4 regions of the Erwinia sp. 1181_3 genome follow, and region 4 is predicted to be linked to each of the others. Evidence: predicted binding sites of a transcription regulator. Region 4 holds the regulator's gene; each other region holds the start of a gene.
What was found. Region 4 encodes CRP, which controls carbon source genes, mostly activating them, when cyclic AMP is high. Its sites were predicted from a motif close to ATGTGANNNNNNTCACAT; they were not measured.
Positions count from the first base shown of each region.

Region 1: a site for CRP is predicted at 3,065-3,082, ahead of focA (formate transporter FocA). Genes of this name have one in related genera too.
Region 2: a site for CRP is predicted at 3,650-3,667, ahead of cdd (cytidine deaminase). Genes of this name have one in related genera too.
Region 3: a site for CRP is predicted at 1,284-1,301, ahead of FY046_RS21610 (glycine dehydrogenase). Genes of this name have one in related genera too.

Region 1 is NZ_VTDE01000002.1:502,327-507,403, reverse strand. Features, by position in the region: gene pflB (formate C-acetyltransferase) at 1-2,058, opposite strand, end outside; gene focA (formate transporter FocA) at 2,148-3,005, opposite strand; gene ycaO (30S ribosomal protein S12 methylthiotransferase accessory factor YcaO) at 3,375-5,077, opposite strand, start outside.
Region 2 is NZ_VTDE01000001.1:683,855-688,931, reverse strand. Features, by position in the region: gene sanA (outer membrane permeability protein SanA) at 13-726, opposite strand; gene FY046_RS03155 (NAD-dependent malic enzyme) at 880-2,577, opposite strand; gene cdd (cytidine deaminase) at 2,704-3,594, opposite strand; gene FY046_RS03145 (CidB/LrgB family autolysis modulator) at 3,721-4,413, opposite strand; gene FY046_RS03140 (CidA/LrgA family protein) at 4,406-4,801, opposite strand; gene metG (methionine--tRNA ligase) at 4,873-5,077, opposite strand, start outside.
Region 3 is NZ_VTDE01000014.1:36,352-41,428, forward strand. Features, by position in the region: gene FY046_RS21600 (DUF4312 family protein) at 50-349, opposite strand; gene FY046_RS21605 (SFCGS family glycine-rich protein) at 349-708, opposite strand; gene FY046_RS21610 (glycine dehydrogenase) at 793-1,134, opposite strand; gene cybC (cytochrome b562) at 1,729-2,112, opposite strand; gene pmbA (metalloprotease PmbA) at 2,209-3,549, opposite strand; gene yjgA (ribosome biogenesis factor YjgA) at 3,713-4,258, shown strand; gene mpl (UDP-N-acetylmuramate:L-alanyl-gamma-D-glutamyl-meso-diaminopimelate ligase) at 4,363-5,077, opposite strand, start outside.
Region 4 is NZ_VTDE01000005.1:23,560-28,636, reverse strand. Features, by position in the region: gene argD (bifunctional acetylornithine/succinyldiaminopimelate transaminase) at 1-323, shown strand, start outside; gene FY046_RS14645 (YccS/YhfK family putative transporter) at 767-2,842, opposite strand; gene crp (cAMP-activated global transcriptional regulator CRP) at 2,900-3,532, opposite strand; gene FY046_RS14635 (OsmC family protein) at 3,902-4,309, shown strand; gene FY046_RS14630 (amidohydrolase) at 4,570-5,077, shown strand, end outside.

The DNA.
Region 1 (5,077 bases), on a different contig from region 4:
AAGGTTGGTTTTGCGTACGTCGTCATTTTTGCCCAGTGCGTTTGGCACGATGGAGAAGGTGTAAGAGATACCATCTTTCGCGTAAGCAAACGGCAGTTTTGCAACCGAGGTAAGAGAGGCAACCGCACCTTTCTGATCGCGACCATGCATTGGGTTTGCACCTGGCCCGAATGGTGCGCCAGCACGACGTCCGTCCGGGGTATTACCCGTTTTCTTACCATACACCACGTTAGAGGTAATGGTCAGTACGGATTGAGTTGGCACTGCATTACGGTAGGTTTGCAGTTTCTGAATTTTCTTCATGAAACGTTCAACCAGGTCGCAGGCAATGTCATCCACACGTGAATCGTTGTTACCAAACTGCGGGTATTCACCTTCAATTTTGAAGTCTACAGCCAGACCATCTTCATCACGAATGGTGGATACTTTGGCGTATTTGATAGCAGACAGGGAGTCAGCCGCAACGGACAGACCTGCGATACCGCAAGCCATAGTACGGTAAACATCACGGTCATGCAGTGCCATCAGTGACGCTTCATAGCTGTATTTATCGTGCATATAGTGGATAACATTCAGCGCAGTGACGTACTGTTTTGCCAGCCAGTCCATAAAGTGATCCATACGGTTCATCACTTTATCGTAGTCCAGCACTTCATCCATCATTGGCGCTTCTTTTGGGCCAACCTGCATTTTCATTTTTTCATCCACGCCGCCGTTAATGGCATACAGCATGGTTTTCGCCAGGTTGGCACGTGCACCGAAGAACTGCATTTGTTTGCCGACGATCATCGGGCTTACGCAGCAGGCAATAGCGTAATCATCATTGTCAAAATCAGGGCGCATCAGATCATCATTCTCATACTGCAGAGAAGAGGTATCGATGGACACTTTTGCCGCGTATTTTTTGAAGTTCAGTGGCAGTTTTTCAGACCACAGAATGGTCATGTTTGGTTCCGGTGAAGGACCCATGGTGTAAAGGGTATTCAGGAAACGGAAGGTGTTTTTAGTCACCATGGTACGGCCGTCAACGCCCATACCTGCCAGTGATTCTGTCGCCCAGATTGGGTCACCTGAGAACAGTTCATCGTATTCAGGAGTACGCAGGAAACGTACCATACGCAGCTTCATCACCAGGTGGTCGATCAGTTCCTGTGCTTCCAACTCGTTAATCACGCCTGCTTTCAGGTCGCGTTCAAAGTAGATATCCAGGAAGGTCGATACGCGACCAAAGGACATCGCTGCACCGTTCTGGGATTTCACCGCAGCAAGGTAACCGAAGTAGGTCCACTGTACCGCTTCTTTTGCATTGGTAGCCGGACCAGAGATATCACAGCCATATTTTGCTGCCATCTCTTTAATCTGCTGGAGTGCGTGATGCTGGTCGGCAATTTCTTCGCGCAGGCGAATTGTCGCTTCCAGGTTAACACCGTTTTCCATATCGCTCTGCAGTGAGGTGAACTGAGCGAATTTATCTTTCATCAATGCATCGATACCGTACAGCGCTACACGGCGGTAGTCACCAATGATACGGCCACGACCGTATGCGTCAGGCAGACCCGTCAGCACACCTGATTTACGGCAGCGCATAATATCTGGAGTGTAGACATCGAATACACCCTGGTTATGGGTTTTACGGTATTCGGTGAAGATTTTTTTCACGGTAGGATCAAGTTCGCGGCCATACACTTTGCACGAACCTTCAACCATTTTAATTCCGCCGAAAGGGATCAGCGCGCGTTTCAGTGGAGCTTCTGTCTGCAGACCAACGATTTTTTCCAGGCTTTTATTGATATAGCCCGCATCATGAGAGGTAATGGTTGATGGCAGGTCGGTATCAAAGTCAACCGGTGCATGAGTGCGGTTTTCTTGTTTGATGCCTTCCATCACTTTGTCCCACAGGGCAGTTGTTGCCTCAGTGGCACCGGCCAGGAACGCTTCGTCGCCTTCATACGGTGTGTAGTTTTTCTGGATGAAGTCACGGACGTTAACGCTGGTCTGCCATTCGCCCTGTGCAAAGCTTTCCCAGGCTGTCGCCATTTTTTGATTAAGCTCGGTCATTTGATACCTACCTTATAACGTGAAGTTCGTTGTACGTTCCCGCCGTGTGACATCACACCGACGGTTGCAAAATTCTGTTAGTGGGTGAATCAGTGATGATCGCCATCACGCAGATAAATTACCCAGTAAGTTAAACCAACAAGCAAACCACCACCGATGATATTGCCCAGGGTAACCGGGATCAGGTTATCGGTAATAAAATGGCCAACGGTGAGGTGCGAAAACTGCTCTGCACTTGCTCCGGTAGCTTGCCAGAATTCGGGAGTCGCAAAGTCTTTAATGATGATCGCCATCGGGACGAGAAACATGTTGGCGATGCTGTGCTCAAATCCACTGGCAACAAACATCGCAACCGGCAGTACCATGGCAAACATTTTATCCATCAGACTACGACCGGAGTAACTCATCCATACTGCCATGCACACCATCAGATTCGCCAAAATGCCAAGGCAGACTGCTTCAGTGAAGGTATGGTGCATTTTGTGGTCAGCGGTTTGCAGGACATTCAGTCCCCAGGCACCGTTGGCCGCCATGTATTGCCCGGCAAACCAAATCAGAGCGACAAATAAGATGGCACCGATAAAGTTACCGACGTAGACGATAATCCAGTTGCGTGCGAGCTGCGCCCAACTGATACGACCGCTGGCTTTAGCAACCACGGTGAGAACAGTGGAAGTAAACAGGTCAGCACCGCAAACCACAACCAACATCAGACCCAGTGAAAAGCAGATACCACCAACCAGTTTTGCCAGCCCCCATGGGACAGCAGCCGTACCCGTTGTCGCAGTAATATAGAAAGCAAAGGCGATGGAAATGAAGACTCCAGCGGTAATTGCCAGAAAAAATGTGGTGAAGGGGTGTTTCGTTGCTTTATAGACACCTGCATCTTCAGCAACTTTCGCCATTTCTGACGGTAATAATAAATCAAAGGGGTTGCCAGCTTTCACACTAACGTCCTCCCAAAAGTAATCAGCGAGGAAAGTCTAACAAAGGAGTATAGGAAAGAATTTGATGTGGATCATATAGGCCCGGCTAATTCGCGGATAAGACCCTATTTTTATCATGGGTTTATTGTTTAAGTTGTTGTTTTTATTTAAATAAAACTTTTTTAATTATTAAAAAAATATTTGAGTCTCAGATGTGTTTCGCGAAAGAGTGGGTGAATAAACGAGAGTAAATATAGCCAGGTTGTAACAATTAAAAAGGTAACAGCCTGCGCTGTTACCTTTTATTAACCTGCAGATAGAGATCGGCTGCGGTGAAATAATCTTGTCTGTTTATAACCCCCTTTAACCGGGTGCTATTTTTATAGTCAATTATTTCCAGTAAAGACGTTTGGCCGCCTGAAGTTTTTCATAAGCCGCCAGCAGAGATTGGTGTGCCGGGAACGCTTTCAGATCGTTATCAACCGCCTGCAAACCATAAAATGGCGCTTCACCACTGATAGCTGCTGAAGCTGTGTCTACGGCTTCCTGCCCATACATACGGACGAATGCCGTATGATACTGCAAAGGGTCGCGACCTTCTTCCTGGCTCAATAACAGCAGTGTTTGCAGGCAGCGATAGTAGTTGGCGCGTTCGGCGCTGAAGATCGACTGATTGAACTCCATGGTCCATTCCGTCCAAATCAATGCCTGTTCCAGATCGCCTGCTGCCAGTGCTAACATCGCCTTAAGTTCACCAATACGCAGTGTGTACCAGCCGTTATCTTTACCCGTTGCAAGGCCCAGCAGTTCGCGTACACGTGTGAAGTCGTCATGGCCGTCTTCATCCAGCTGCTCCAGCAGAGACAGATAGTCTTCTTTTTCCCAGCTGCTTTCCGGCAGGCTGAGTAGTGTATCGCGCAGGTAAGCACCCATGCTGTTGTTCGCCAGCAGCAGGTCTTCTGCCGGGTAGATATCAGACATGCCCGGCACGATGATGCGGCAAGCGTACACATCCAGATGCTCATAGTCCGCGATGTAAACTTCCTGATCTTCTGACTTGAAGATGTCCATCAGTGTCGAGAACTCTTCTTCAGTGCTGCCTTTAAAGCTCCAGTCAACAAACGGATAATCGGCGTCATCCTTAAACATATCCCACGAGATCAGACCGCTGGAATCGATAAAGTGTGTTTCCAGGTTGGCGTGTTCCGCCACTTCTTCATCGTCGAAGGTCGGCGGTGTGAACACATCCAAATCTTTGAGGCCACGACCTTGAAGCAGTTCGGTGACGGTACGCTCAAGCGCTACGCCAAAGTCAGGGTGAGCACCAAAGGAGGCGAAGCACGTGCCATTAGCAGGGTTAAACAGCACCACACAGATAACAGGATATTTACCGCCCAGTGAGGCGTCGTAAGAGAAGATTGGGAAACCTTCTGCTTCCAGCGAGGCGATGGCTTCGACAACGCCCGGATAACGATTTAACACGTCTTGCGGAATGGCTGGCAGGCTGATTGATTCCGCGATAATACGGTTTTTAATATAGCGCTCGAATACCTCTGACAGCCCCTGAACGCGGGCTTCGTTGGCGGTATTACCGGCAGACATACCGTTTGATACATACAGGTTGCCGATAATGTTCATCGGGATGTAAACGGTTTGCTGATCCGACTGACGGGTAAACGGCAGGCCACAGATGCCGCGTGCGGCATTGCCCGACTGCAAGTCAACCAGTTCGCTGGCGCTCACTTCGTTTTCCGGGTCGTAGAATTTACGCAGTCGTGGATCCAGAATGCCTTCTGGCAATTGGTCATCTTCCGGCAGTGGGAACCACTTCTCGTTAGGGTAGTGAACGAAGTCGCCGTTAGCGATCTTCTCGCCTAACCAGAAGTCAGCGAAGAAATAGTTGGTGGACAGGCGTTCAAAGTATTCGCCCAGCGCAGAGGCCAGAGCCGCTTTTTTGCTCGCGCCTTTACCATTGGTAAAACACAGCGGGCAGTCGCGATCGCGGATATGAACTGACCAGACATTCGGGACCGGGTTCAGCCAGGATGCTTCTTCGATGTTGAAGCCAAGATCCTGCAGTTTTTGCTGAAAGC
Region 2 (5,077 bases), on a different contig from region 4:
TCAGCCCTTTTGTTATTTCTTCTTCTGTATCTCCAGTAACTGCTCCGGGGTCACCGCTGGATAACTCTGGGCGTCTTCCGGTACTTCATGCCGCGCCGGGATGGGCACCAGCGGCCCGAGGAAGCGCGGCTCACGCTTCATCAGATACAGATCGGCCAGCGCACCCAAACGTGCACCGACTTCACGCGTTCTCACGCTCCACATATTTTTGGGCGAGGGAACGGCATAACACTGGGCCTGAATCCCCATATGCAGGGCGATAAACAGCGCACGCTCACAGTGGAAACGCTGAGTGATAATAATAAAATCGTTGGTATCGAACACTTTCCGGGTGCGCACAATCGAATCGAGGGTGCGGAAACCAGCATAATCCAGCACGATATCGGAGGGTGCCACGCCTGCGGCAATCAGGTCGCGGCGCATGGTCATCGGTTCGTTATAGCTTTGCTGGGCATTGTCGCCACTCAGCAGCAGATAACTGACCTTACCGCTGTTGTAGGCGTTAATCGCCCCCTGCATGCGGTACAGATAATACTGGTTGATGACCCCGGTCCGGTAATATTTGGCGGTACCCAGAACCACGCCAACCTGACGGTGTGGCAGCGCTTTCAGATCGTCATAGATATAAGGTGCGGTTTTCCAGCTCATCCAGCGATCGAGGCCAAGCGCGGTCAGTACCACCAGGGCAATGATGATAATCAGACCATAAATCAGGCGTTTCAACATGCGGAATGGCGCTCAGGTTGGCGGTGGAATATGGATTCAAGGCTACTTGAGGCGGAGAGGTGAAGCAAGTCACACCGTGTCGGATGGGGCTTTTTCGCGCAATAACCCCTCCCAGGCGGAGAGTAAGACCCGCCCGGAAGGGAAATCGCTGTATCAGATTGAGGTACGGCGATAATTACGGTACTGCGGCAGCCAGAAGTTGGCCGCGATAGCCTTCGACAGCACATCTTCGGAGGTCACCACTGCCACGCCTGATAGCTGTGCGGCTTTTCCCACTGCCATGGCGATCAGTTTTGACACGCCCTGAATATCTTTCACTTCAGGCAGGACCGGGCCAGAACCCTCGTTGGCCAGCGGAGAACACTCTGCCAGCGCCCGGCTTGCCGCCATCAGCATGCCGTCCGTGACGCGCGTTGCACCCGACGCAATCACGCCAAGGCCAATCCCCGGGAAGATATACGAGTTATTACACTGGGCAATTGGGTAGATCTTATCCTTCCAGGTGACCGGGGAGAACGGACTGCCCGTCGCCACTAAAGCATTACCGTCGGTCCACGCCATAATATCCTGCGGTGTTGCTTCTACACGAGAGGTCGGGTTAGACAGCGGCATGATGATGGGACGCGCACAGTGTTTGTGCATTTCGCGCACAATCTCTTCGCTGAACAGGCCTGGCTGGCCGGACACGCCGATCATAATGTTTGGCTGCGCGTTACGCACCACATCGAGCAGTGACAGCGAGTCGCTGCTGCTGTCCCAGGCGGTCAGGTTTTCGCTTTTCTGCACCAGTTTGCTCTGGAAGTTAAGCAGGTTGGGCAGCTTATCGGTCAACAAACCGAAACGATCGACCATAAAGACGCGCCCACGGGCCTCTTCATCGCTGAGGCCTTCAGACTTCATCTGCGCGATGATCTGCTCGGCAATACCACAACCGGCTGAGCCCGCCCCCAGGAACACCACTTTCTGTTCACATAGCTTGCTGCCTGCTGCACGGCTGGCGGCAATCAGCGTCCCCAGCGTCACTGCCGCGGTGCCCTGAATATCATCATTGAAGCAGCAGACTTCATCACGATAGCGCTCAAGCAGCGGCATCGCATTTTTCTGTGCGAAATCTTCGAACTGCAACAGCACGTTAGGCCAGCGGCTTTTCACGGCATGAATAAAGTCATTCACGAAGCTTTCGTACTCTTCACCCGTAATACGCGGATGACGCCAGCCCATATACAGCGGGTCATTCAGCAACTGCTGGTTGTTGGTCCCCACATCCAGCACCACCGGGAGGGTATAGGCCGGGCTGATCCCGCCACAGGCGGTGTAGAGGGAGAGTTTACCGATAGGAATACCCATCCCGCCAATGCCCTGGTCACCCAGGCCGAGGATACGCTCACCGTCGGTGACCACAATCACCTTCACATTCTGCTTGGTGGCGTTTTGCAGCATATCTTCAATGTTGGCACGGTTCGGGTAAGAGATGAACAAACCGCGTGCACGACGATAAATCTCAGAGAAGTGCTCGCAGGCAGCGCCCACCGTTGGGGTGTAAATGATCGGCATCATCTCTTCCAGATGATTATCGAGCAGGCGGTAGAACAACGTTTCGTTGGTGTCCTGGATATTGCGCAGATAGACGTGTTTATCGTTATTGTTCTTAAAGTCCTGGAACTGACGCCATGCGCGCTCTGCCTGCTCCTCAATGCTTTCCACTGTTTCTGGCAGCAGGCCATTCAGGTTGAAGTCATTACGCTCTTCAATTGAGAACGCACTGCCTTTGTTCAGAAGGGGGAATTCCAGCAAGATAGGGCCAGCATAAGGGATGTATAGCGGTCGTTTACTTTCGTATTCGAGTTCCATGCAATTCATACTCTATTAGGATCGGGATGTTGTGGCGCCAATCCTAAAATAATTCATCTGAAAGTACAGCTTTTGTTAACATGCAATAACAAAAGCTGCGATCTTTCTCGAATTATAAAGACTCTTTTACGATTTTTTCAGCACAACCGTAGTCAAACGCATGCAACCCAGCGCGGCCAGCGTGGCTGCTGTGGCGCTCTGTTGGCTTAATGCGGCATCCGGGGCTTCGGCCAGAACGGCCTGGTGAATATCGCTCAGGCTATGTCCGCTAAGGCTGAGTAAATTCAGTGCGCCCTGCAACGGAGGCAGGCTGGGATTAAACGCCGCGTTTTCTGCATAACGCCCGGCAAAGATCGCGCCGCTGACGGTTTGTAAGGCGACACCGCTCCAGGCTTTGCTGTAAGGCGCATGACTGTGGCTGGCGGCGTTAATGGCGGCTTGCGTCAGTGCATCGCCCGCCGCAATAAAGCCGTGGTCAATATCGTCCATCAGCAGGGTGGTGATGGCCAGGTCGTGCGGGCCAAAGGAATCCGGCAGATAGTCCCCCAGCGTGGCCGCAGCACGGCCAGGCAGTTCAATCGTCAGCCCGCTGCCGCTGTTCAGCTCATTCATAAACTGTCGGCAGTGGCCGCATGGCGTGTAGTTGACGGTGATGCACGCCAGTGCACTTTCTCCCCGCAGCCAGGCATGCGTCACCGCACTCTGCTCGGCATGAACGGTCTGCTGCATCGTGGTACCGGCAAACTCCATATTGGCACCAAAGAACAGCGTGCCGCTTTTACCACGTGCAATGGCACCCACTTTAAAATCAGACAAGGTGGCTACCGCGCAGGCGGCCGCCAGCGGCAGCAGGGCAAAGGCCAGTTCACTGTCGTTAAATCCGCAGTGCTTCTTCAGTTCACCCGCCTGGCTGGCCGTGATAAATCCGGCGAAGTCATCCGCGGCCAGGATCGGCTGAAGTGCGCTTTGTAACAGGGTAGGAAGCGTGGCAAATGCCTGCTGGTAACGTGGGTGCATAGTGGGGCCTCTTTCGCTGAATGCAGCCCATGTTAGCGGGCCGGCAGCCAGTTATATGTGATCTAAGTCTCTCTATCAATGTAATAAATGAAATTGATCAACAAAATGCGAGACTTATCGCAAGTTTTAGCCCCACAGCATCATTAATAGCGGAAAAATAAACGGTGCCAGAAGCGAAGTGATAATGCCGCACAGCACCAGTGCCAGTGAGCTGAACGCCCCCTCCTGGTAATCGATCTCGGCAGCCCGTGCTGTCCCCAGCGCGTGCGAAGCATTTCCGATAGCCAGACCGCGTGAGGATTTACTGCGCACCCGCAGCAGGTTGAGCAGCATATGGCCGAAGACAGCCCCCAGCACGCCCGCCAGCAGCACGCAGATAGCACTAATAGCCGGGATGCCACCCAGCGTGCCGGAGATGGCCATCGCAATCGGCGTGGTGACCGATTTGGGTAACAGCGTGGCGGCAATCTGTGGCGTCGCGCCTAACCACAGCGCAATCGCCGTACCGGACACCATTGCCGTGATGCTTCCGACAAAGCAGACGCTGATAATCGACTTCCAGCGCGAACGGATTTGATGCATCTGCTCATACAGCGGCAGCGCCAGCGCCACCACGGCCGGTTGCAGCAGGTCATTGAGTAGGGCGCTGCCCTGGAAATAGCGCGTGTAGGGCAGTTGCAGCAGCAGCAGCAGCGGAATAATCACCGCCATCGCAATCAGCAGCGGGTTAACGATCGACATTTTGACTTTTGCCGCCAGCTTGCGTGCGGCAAGAAAGACCAGCACGGTCAGCGGCAGCGACCACCAGATATCACTCATCGCTTGCTCCCGTGCGTCGCTGATGGCGGTCATTAAGGCGCTGTGACATCAACCCAATGGTGACCAGCACAATCAGCGTACTCACCACGCAGGAGATCACAATCGGGCCGAACTGAGCGGTCAGAATATCCATATCGTTCATGACGCCAACGCTGATGGGGACGAACAACAGGGCCATATAACGGATCAGCAGATGGCAGCCGGGTTTTACCCAGTGGATCGGAAGCAGTTGCGAAGCCAGCAGCGAAAACAGCACCAGCATACCGAGAATACTGCCGGGAATGACAACAGGCAGCAGGGCCGAAAGGCCGCGACCGGCATAGAGGCAGAGGTAGATAATGATGAAAGCGCGAAGATATTGCCATAAAACCAGGAGAGCGCTGCGCATGGTCAGATCCCAGAGTGCATAGGGGCGGGGCATGCCCCGCCTGGGTCAGGCATGCCTGACCCCCTACGAATTTACTTAACTTGTTGGCCTGGCTGAGCGCCGCTATCCGGGCTGAGCAGGAAGATATCTTTCCCGCCAGGACCCGCCGCCATCACCATACCTTCTGAGATGCCGAAACGCATTTTGCGCGGCGCGAGGTTTGCCACCATCACCGTCAGACGGCCAACCAGTACCGCCGGGTCCGGGTAGGCCGCTCGGATGCCGGAGAACACGTTG
Region 3 (5,077 bases), on a different contig from region 4:
CGGACTACCGCATCTGAATGCGTGGAGGTGTATGCGCCCTGATGTTTTTTTAGTGGGAAACGATGAAATCCACGTTGTCTGTATCCACCACCACCACGTTGACGGTGATCTCCAGATCGACGCTGTAGAGCCGCCGTTCACGCGCCAGAAAGAAGAACAGAAACTTTTCCGTTTTGGTGCGAACACTGGCCTGCAGCACCTTCACATCCACCGGCTCAATACGCAGAAGAATTTTGCTGGTGGATTTCAGTACCGTGTTTTGTACCCGGCTAAGGGCATCGGCAAAGGCTTTTCCTTTGCTGTCGCCCTTACCGCTAACGCTCACCGTGGTGGTGAATTGCTCTTTCATCAGCCGTGCTTCTTCTGCCACGCCAGCACCAGACGCTCACCCAACTCTTCTTTATCCATAAAGCCGAAGCCGAGTACCGTGGCACCTTCGTTGATGGCGGTCACACCTTCATCAATGGAGCGCATTCCATGCTTAGCTTTGTAGCCATATTTATTCTGAGCAGTGATGGCACCCGCGCCGCCGCTGCCACAGAAGGAGATGCCGAAAGTGGCGTTTTCCGCCTTCATGACATCACCCAACTTCATGTCTGCCGCCACACCCGGTACTACAATCGCTTTGCCGCCGGCTTTTTCGATTCCGGCAGCGACTTTCTGGCCTTTACCTAAACGGTCGCCAATCACGACGATAATTTGAGACATGTTGTATTCCTTATTGGTTGCAACGGGCGGGGCATGCCCCGCCCCTACGGATTGTCGTAGGGGTCGGCATGTCCGACCCCAGGTTTATTCGTTTTCTTTGGCTACTTCGAAATGAACGGAGAGTAGCCAGGCCTCTTCTTTCGGCAGGTTACCGAACAAATCAACAACCTGCTGTGCCAGCGTCATTGACTCTGGCGAGATATCCTCAAACAGTTCTTCTTCCACTTCTGGCAGCGCTTCTCCGGTGAGAGAACGCAGTGCCATCGCACGCACATGGGAGGTGAGCATCTGCTGCTGAACAGGATTAGGTTGAATATTTCGGGCGGCAAAAAGTTCGGTAATTTGTGTCATCACCCGCGCAGCCAGCGACTGAATTTCATTATCCTGTTCTGTTACCGCGTTCACTGGCGCTATTCCATTACTCACGTTCGTCCCCTCTTAATTAACGATGGGAATAAATTACCTCTACGTTACCTTTCTGTGTAGAACGACTTTTTCCACATTGAAACGGAAATAAACAGATGACGCCGGATTGATGTCGCAAAAACGTTGAAACGTGCACGAACACCGTTAAATTGAGATGTGAATCACAAAAAAACAGCGTTACCTGCTTAATAAACGCAGGCAAAGGGATATATACGGGGGAAAACATATCAATAATCACAGAAATAGAAGTAAAATTTATGAAGAAATACCAGGCGGAGAATAAAAAAGATAACACCCGCGCCTCCCTGCCACATAAATTTTTATGTTCCCGGGATTTGCGGGTTTACCAGTTTTTCACAACTCAATTATCAGGGTATTAATAATCGAAAATATTATAGATCACTTTTCATGGTGAAAACTCTCGCGTTTATCTGCCTGACAAGGGAAGTCAGAGAAAGATTCTGAACAAGAAAAAATCGCGAGATATTCTCATTATCTACAGTGTTTTCACTCAGCTATTTTACGAAAAAAGGCGATGGGTTTATTCATCGCCTCTCAGGTTCAAGCTAAACGTTTTTGATCAGGGTTGTGTGATCAACGAAACTTCTTATGACCGGCATCTCGGGTAGCGGAGAAAGTCTTCGCTTCTTCCTTTGCGCCTGCCAGATCACCGCCGTTTGCCAGTTTCAGACTGGTATCAATCTGGCCAATCAGTGTGTCCAGTTCTGCACGATAATCTTTCATTCCAGCACTGTCGGCCGCCTGGCCTTTTAACTTATCCGGCGTCTGAGTTTTCGCATTCTCAGCGGCAGCACGCATATCGGTTAATGCTCTGATCATTTCCGCCTTATCATCGGTTTTTTGTACCGTGCGATAAGCGCCTTTCAGGATATCCATATCGCCTTCCAGGTCCTGTGCCATCACCGAGGCACTTAACATCAGGGTCGTACTCAACATTGCAATCAATAACTTACGCATCTCAGATCCTATTTTTTATAAATGGGTATCATTCAGGCATTAAAAAAGGCGGCTGTTTTCACAGCCGCCTTTTCAGCATACGCGTAAATCTGTAAATTACTGCCCTGCGATCTTCATTTCTGGTAACAGAACGGATCCACACTGGATATTGCTACGCGTTTCAATGTCGCTACCGATGCTGACCATATTGCGCCACATGTCTTTCAGGTTACCGGCAATGGTAATTTCACTGACCGGATACTGGATCACGCCATTTTCCACCCAGAAACCCGATGCTCCGCGAGAGTAATCCCCCGTGATACCACTCACGCCCTGCCCCATCAGCTCGGTCACCAACAGCCCGGTGCCGAGCTGTTTTAGCATTGCGTCGAAGCTGTGGCCCTGTCCGGCGATGCGCCAGTTATGAATACCACCAGCATGTCCGGTGCTTTGCAGCCCCAGTTTGCGGGCGGAGTAGCTGGTCAGCAGCCAGTTCTGCAACACACCCTCTTTGATAATGTCGCGGCGCTGGGTACGGATACCTTCGCTATCAAACGGCGTAGAGGCCAGGCCTTTCAGCAGATGCGGATGTTCTTCAATGGTCAGCCACTCCGGCAGGATTTGCTCACCCAGGGAATCAAGCAGGAACGTCGATTTACGATAAACACTGCCACCGCTGATCGCGCCTACCAGATGACCGAATAAGCCTGTTGCGACTTCGGCAGCAAACATCACCGGCGCTTTCATTGTCGACAGCTTGCGTGGAGAAAGACGTGACAGGGTGCGACGGGCACACTCTTCGCCCACGGCTTCCGGTGACTTCAGGTCTTCAATGGCACGACCAATGGTGTAAGCGTAATCGCGCTCCATATCCCCGTTTTCTTCCGCGATCACACAGCTGGAAAGCGAATGGCGGCTGGAGCAATAGCCTTGCAGCATCCCGTGGCTGTTACCGAACACTTTAATCCCGACGTGGCTGTTAAAGCTGCCGCCTTCGGTGTTGGTAATACGCTTATCCGCTTTCAGTGAGGCCTGCTCGGCGCGAGCCGCCAGTTCGATAGCGCGATCGGCATCGATCTCAGCAGGGTGAAACAGATCGAGATCCGGCGCATCAAACGCCAGTAGCTCACGGTCGGCCACACCCGCGTAAGGATCGGGAGAGGTGTAGCGGGCAATGTCCAGCGCGGCCTGCACGGTGCGCTTTATCGCGTCCGGGCTGAGGTCAGTTGAAGAGGCGCTGCCTTTACGATTCTGATGATAAACAGTGATGCCCAGGGCACCATCGCTGTTGAATTCAACATTTTCCACTTCGCCATAGCGCGTACTCACGCTGATGCCGGTGGTTTTGGTTACCGCGACTTCTGCTCCGTCGCTGCTGGCCTTTGCCAGTTCGAGTGCTGTCGCTATCGCCTGTTCCAGGGTTTTACGCTGTTCTGCAACTTGGGAGAGTAATTTCATCGACCTGCCATATAATTAATAGTGCGATTTTTCGGTGGCTTACCGCGCTGGCATAACCACACCAGGGTGATAAGGCTTCATTTGAGTCTAACAGACTCAGAGAACAATTTCGCAGTAGCCTCGTAACCTGATAGCATTAGCCTCTTTTTCAGGAGCCGTACCAATGACCAAGCAGCCCGACGACTGGCTCGATGATGTACCAGATAACGAAGAAGAAGAAGATGATGAGATTATCTGGGTCAGTAAAAGTGAGATTAAACGTGATGCCGAGGAGCTAAAACGCCTTGGCGCTGAACTGGTGGAACTGGGGAAAAACTCCCTGGACAAAATCCCACTGGATGAAGATCTGCGTGCCGCCATTGAACTGGCACAGAAGATTAAGAAAGAAGGCCGCCGCCGCCAGATGCAGCTGATCGGTAAAATGCTGCGTTCACGTGATGAAGAGCCGATCCGTACGGCACTGGATAAGCTGAAGAACCGCCACAACCAGCAGGTCGCACTGTTCCATAAACTGGAAGTGCTGCGTGACCGTCTGGTGGAGCAAGGTGATGATGCGGTGCCAGAGGTGCTGAACCTCTATCCTCATGCCGACCGCCAGCAGCTGCGTGCGATGATCCGTAACGCGCAGAAAGAGAAAGCGACCAACAAACCGCCGAAAGCTTATCGCCAGATCTTCCAGTATCTGCGTGAGCTGGCCGAAGCGTCGTAACGTATTGCTGTGAGTATCAGGTCGGGCGTGCCCGACCCCTACGCAAAGGCATAGGCATGCCCACCACAGGCGCGTAGGGCGAGGCATGCCTCGCCCAATGCATATTACGCCAATCGATCTAACAATTTCTGATGAATCCCACCAAAACCGCCATTACTCATGACCAGGATGGTATCGCCCGGCTGGGCCTTTTTGGCAATCATTTCTATCAGTGTATCGAGATCCGCACTCCACTGCGCCGGCTGAATGCAGGCCTCGGCCACTTCGGCAACCTGCCACGGAATGTGGTGCGGCTGATAAAGGAACACTTCATCAGCACGCCCCAGCGCCGGGGCTAAATCGTCCTTGCTGATGCCCATTTTCATGGTATTCGAACGGGGTTCCAGCACCGCCAGAATGCGCGCAGTGCCGCCGACTTTGCCGCGCAGCGCCGCCAGCGTAGCGAGGATAGCCGTTGGGTGATGGGCAAAGTCATCGTAGACCTTAATGCCGTTACTCTCTCCACGCAGCTCCAGACGACGGCGGGCATTGATAAAGTCATTCAGCGCACGCCCCGCATCTTCGGGCTTCACGCCAACATGACGTGCAGCGGCAATGGCCATCATGCCGTTATGCATGTTGTGCTCCCCCACCAGCGACCAGTTCACTTCTGCCACGCGCTCGCCGTCCAGCAGCACTTCCCAGTGTGAGGCATCCGTAGAGAGTTTCTTCGCCTGCCAGTGGCCGGTGTCGCCCACGGTTTCCTGTTCACTCCAGCAGCCCATCGCGATCACCTGTTTCAGGTTAGCATCATGCTCTGGCAGGATAATTTTTCCCTGG
Region 4 (5,077 bases):
TGGATATCATCAATACGCCAGAGGTGCTGGAAGGTGTGGAAGAGCGCCGTCAGCTGTTTGTTGATGCGCTTCAGGCGCTGGATGCCCGTTTCGATCTGTTCAGCGATATCCGTGGCAAAGGCCTGCTGATTGGCGCGGAGCTGAAATCACAGCATGCTGGACGTGCGCGCGATATTCTTAACGCCGCAGCAGAAGCCGGTGTGATGGTGTTGGTTGCCGGAACTGACGTGATGCGTTTTGCGCCTTCGCTGGTCATTGAGCCAACGGATATCGCCGAAGGCATGGCGCGTTTCGCCACGGCTGTTGAGAAAGTCCTGGGCTGATTGCCGTGGGCGGGGCATGCCCCGCCCCTACGTTGTTTCGTCGATGTCAGGCATATCCCAGACCAACGTCGGCATGCCGCTAATTCGTCGATGTCAGGCATATCCCAGACCAACGTCGGCATGCCGCTAATTCGTCGATGTCAGGCATATCCCAGACCAGCGTCGGCATGCCGCTAATTCGTAGGGGTCAGGCATATCCTAGGCCAACGTCGGCATGCCGCTAATTCGTCGATGTCAGGCATATCCCAGACCAACGTCGGCATGCCGCTAATTCGTCGATGTCAGGCATATCCCAGACCAACGTCGACATGCCGCTAATTCGTCGATGTCAGGCATATCCCAGACCAACGTCGGCATGCCGCTAATTCGTCGATGTCAGGCATATCCCAGACCAGCGTCGGCATGCCGCTAATTCGTAGGGGTCAGGCATGCCTGACCCGCGATCATGACGATTTCCTCAAGCGCCGGGACAGCCAGCGGCCATGATGTGGGCGCTGGCTCCAGGTCAGCGACGAAATGGTGTGCATTACGCTGAGGTGGCCAAGAATACGCTTCACGTGTCGCTCCATAATGGTCACCGGCCCCTGATGGAAGTCCTCGGGAGCATCCAGTACATTGCTGCCTGAATCCGGTCCGTCATACTCCAGACGCTGCTGACAGCGTTGCAGGGCAATTTCGCAGGATTGCAAATAGCGCTCTGCCAGCGTCGGCGTTAGCATCGTATGCTCCCGCGCCAGAATGGTCATGGCGTTGATATGCTCAACAATAAACTGGCTGTGCGTGACCCACAGCTGCATATCGGCCAGGTAGCGTGAATTAAAGCCCGGTTCCTGCATCGCCTGATGCAGTGAGTTAAACAGCGCATTATGCGCCTGATTCACCCGCATACGCTGGTATGCCAGTTTCTCCGCATCCTGTTCGCTGCCCAGCAGCTTCTGCAATGCCTCCTGATAGGTCTCCAGCGCATCGTGCGCATTCTGACGCATCAATCCACTCTGCCACTGTGGCCATAGCCAAATCATGCCGCCGAAGGCAATCAGACAGCCCATTAGTGTATCCATTAAGCGCGGCAGCAGGAACTGCGCTCCGTTCAGCGACAGCAGTTGCAATGTATACACCGCGGTGACCGTGAATCCTACGGTTGCCCAGCCGTAAAACTTGCGGATAAACAGATAGCTCACCAGGGTAATCAGTAGCATCACCAGCAGCACCCAGGATTCCGGGGCATGTAAACCGAGCGTGGCAGCGGCAATGGCCAACCCGGCCAGCGTTCCCAGCGCCCTGTGCTGGATACGTACCCGAGTAGCGCTGTAACCGTTGAGGCTGACAAACATCACCGTCATCAGTATCCAGTAAGGCTTCGGCAGATTGAAGAACAGGGCCAGTGAACTGGCGAAGGTCAGCATGACTGCATAGCGTGCGGCGGTGCGCAGGGCAGAGGATTTCAGCGACAGATAACTCTTCAACGCAGGAAACAGCGGCAGGCGGCGCTGGCGGTCCGCCATCAGGTCGCGACGGTACAACGGGTGCTGGGTGCGTAGCACGCGGGCGATACGGCTGAAGTGATAATAGCAAAAGTTGCCAACCGGATTATCGGGGTGCTGACGGGATATTTTTTCCAGTGCCTGAAGCGGTTTTTCCATCGTGAAACGTTCAGGGAAGCGGTGATAGAGGATATCGTCAGCCAGTACCCGCAGGCGTGTGGCAATGGTCTGCGCATTCCAGCGGATCACCGCCTCGGCGTGGCTCTGCTCTACCAGCTTCTGTACTTCCTCGGGCTGATGCAGGCTGACGGCGATATGTTCCTGTAGATCGAGGGCGACCTGAAATGCGCGCGTCAGTCGCTGATAATGGTCGCGATTGGCGGCCAGCATATGCATTTGCTGGTAACAGGTGTTAATCAGATCGACGGCTTTCTGTTGGCGGACCAACAGGGGAGGCAGGGCGGTTTGGGGATCGGTCAACTGGGTTAGCAGACTGTATTTCGCTTCGCAGTAATCAGCCAGTTCATGATAGAGCAGACTGAGGGTTTCGCGCATCGGCTGCTCTTTCCACAGCCAGAACCAGAACCAGTTAAACGCGCCATACCAGACGGTACCGAGAATGAACAATAGCGGCGGCTGCCACATGGGCATGCGTCCGGCCAGACTGAGGGTGAAAATGGCGGCAATCAGCGATGCCGGTAGCAGACGACCGTGCAGCGGACTGATTTCACCGGTGACGCCAAGCAGCAGTGCCATGACCAGCAGGATCACGGGCAGTGGCACCTCTTCTGCCCCGGCGTACTGAATCAAAAAGCTACTGAAAGCAAACAGGCAACCGCCTACGATCAGACGTTTGAAGAAGCGTTTGTGTGGAGTATCAAGACCGGCATTGTTACAACAGGCGGGGACTAATGAGAACAGCAGGCCGTTTTGCAGGTTGCCGAGCATCCAGCCGATCGCCACGGGTAAACACAGCACCAGTGTTTGCCTGAGTGCGTAGTTAACTTCGGGGTGATAGATAATTCTCCGCCACATGAGCCACACCAAATAAAAACGGCGCGACTGGGCGTCGCGCCGTGGGTTCAGAGCCGGTTAACGTGTTCCGTAAACAACAATGGTTTTACCATGTGCTGAGATCAGGTTTTGATCTTCCAGCATTTTCAGAATACGACCCACCGTTTCGCGGGAGCAGCCGACGATCTGGCCGATCTCCTGACGGGTGATTTTGATCTGCATCCCATCCGGGTGCGTCATGGCATCCGGTTGTTTCGCCAGATTCAACAACGTTTGGGCAATGCGTCCGGTCACATCAAGGAAAGCTAAATTACCCACTTTCTCTGATGTGACTTGCAGGCGACGCGCCATCTGTGAAGACAGGCGCATCAGGATGTCAGGATTCACCTGAATCAACTGACGGAATTTTTTGTAGGAAATTTCAGCCACTTCACAGGCTGTTTTCGCACGTACCCATGCACTGCGCTCCTGACCTTCTTCAAAGAGGCCCAGCTCGCCAATGAAGTCGCCCTGATTGAGGTAGGAGAGGATCATCTCTTTGCCTTCTTCATCCTTGATTAACACCGCTACTGATCCTTTAACGATGTAATAGAGGGTTTCCGCCTTCTCACCCTGATGAATCAGAGTGCTTTTGGATGGATATTTGTGAATATGGCAATGTGACAGGAACCATTCGAGTGTAGGGTCTGTTTGCGGTTTGCCGAGAACCATTCGCTGTTATCCTCTGTTGTAATCGTGCCTAAATATACCCTGTATTCGGCGTGCTGCAGATGCGTTGCCGCTGGCCTGAAGCGCGAAATATTTTTGGGTATCAGGGGATGTATCCCTGCCAGGCGTTGAAATATTCAAGCGTTCCCATAGGGAAATTATACGGGCCTCTGTTAAGAGCATGGCTCGTGCTGTCGTCCCGTTTTTACCGTGCATTGTTATGCCAGTAAAATATTGCAGCTTCGTTTGTAGCACAGCTTTACAAGACTGTCTTCTGTTGTCTCGCTTCAGCATAGTTCGAAAAAGGCAACGTTGCCGTTTTTGTGAGTGCAGCGTACTCTGCGGTAACTGAATCAATGAGAGGATTTTGTGATGCAAGCACGAGTTAAGTGGGTTGAAGGGATGACGTTTTTGGGAGAATCCTCATCCGGCCATCAGATTTTGATGGATGGCAACGCGGGGGATAAAGCACCCAGCCCGATGGAGATGGTGCTGATGGCTGCCGGGGGATGCAGTGCGATTGATGTGGTGTCTATTCTGCAGAAAGGCCGTCACGATGTCGCCGACTGTGAAGTTAAATTGACCTCGGAACGTCGTGAAGAGGCACCGCGTATTTTCACCCATATTAACCTGCACTTTATTGTCAGCGGCAAGGCGTTAACGGATAAAGCCGTTTCACGTGCGGTCGACCTCTCTGCGGAGAAATACTGCTCGGTGGCGATTATGCTGGGGAGCGCGGTGAAAATGACGCACAGCTATGAAGTGACAGATCTGACCTGAAGCTGGTTTCTTATGGGTAACGATGTTCGTTGTCGTTACCCACAGCTGACAGAACGTAGCGTACACATCCTGCTATTCCTCTCTCTACCCGCATTTCACGCCACGGCAGGCGAATAACATCAGCGGTATATTTCCCTCGTTCTACATTCCTTTCTTAATTTGCTGCAGGCTGGCGAAACAACAGCTGAATGTCCGGCGTTTGCCCATGATTCTCTGTTGCTGCCTGGTCTGCCGTTGTCAGATTTAATCAACCAGGAGTCATGATGACTATCGAGACGCTGATTCAGGATGTCACACCAAAGGTGCTGCAATGGCGGCGGCATATTCACGCGAATGCCGAACTCTCTTTCCACGAGCATGGCACCGCAGACTATGTTGCCGCTGAACTGGCAAAGTTTGGCCCATTAACACTTAGTCGCCCGACGCCAAATAGCGTACTGGCTGAACTTGAGGGGCCGCGTAGTGGTGACTGCATTGCCCTGAGGGCCGATATGGATGCGCTGCCTATTGAGGAGTTGAACAGTGAACCTTTCACCTCGCGCAATCGCGGTGTGATGCATGCCTGCGGGCATGATGCGCATACGGCAATGCTGATGGGGGCGGCATGGGTGTTGTGCCAGCAGCAGAGTAAGCTTGCCGGCAAAGTGCGCTTTATTTTCCAGCATGCGGAAGAAGTGCCGCCAGGCGGGGCCAGCGAGCTGATTAAGCTGGGCGTATTGAATGGTGTATCAATGATCTTCGGTCTGCATGTTTTCCCGGGACTGTCTA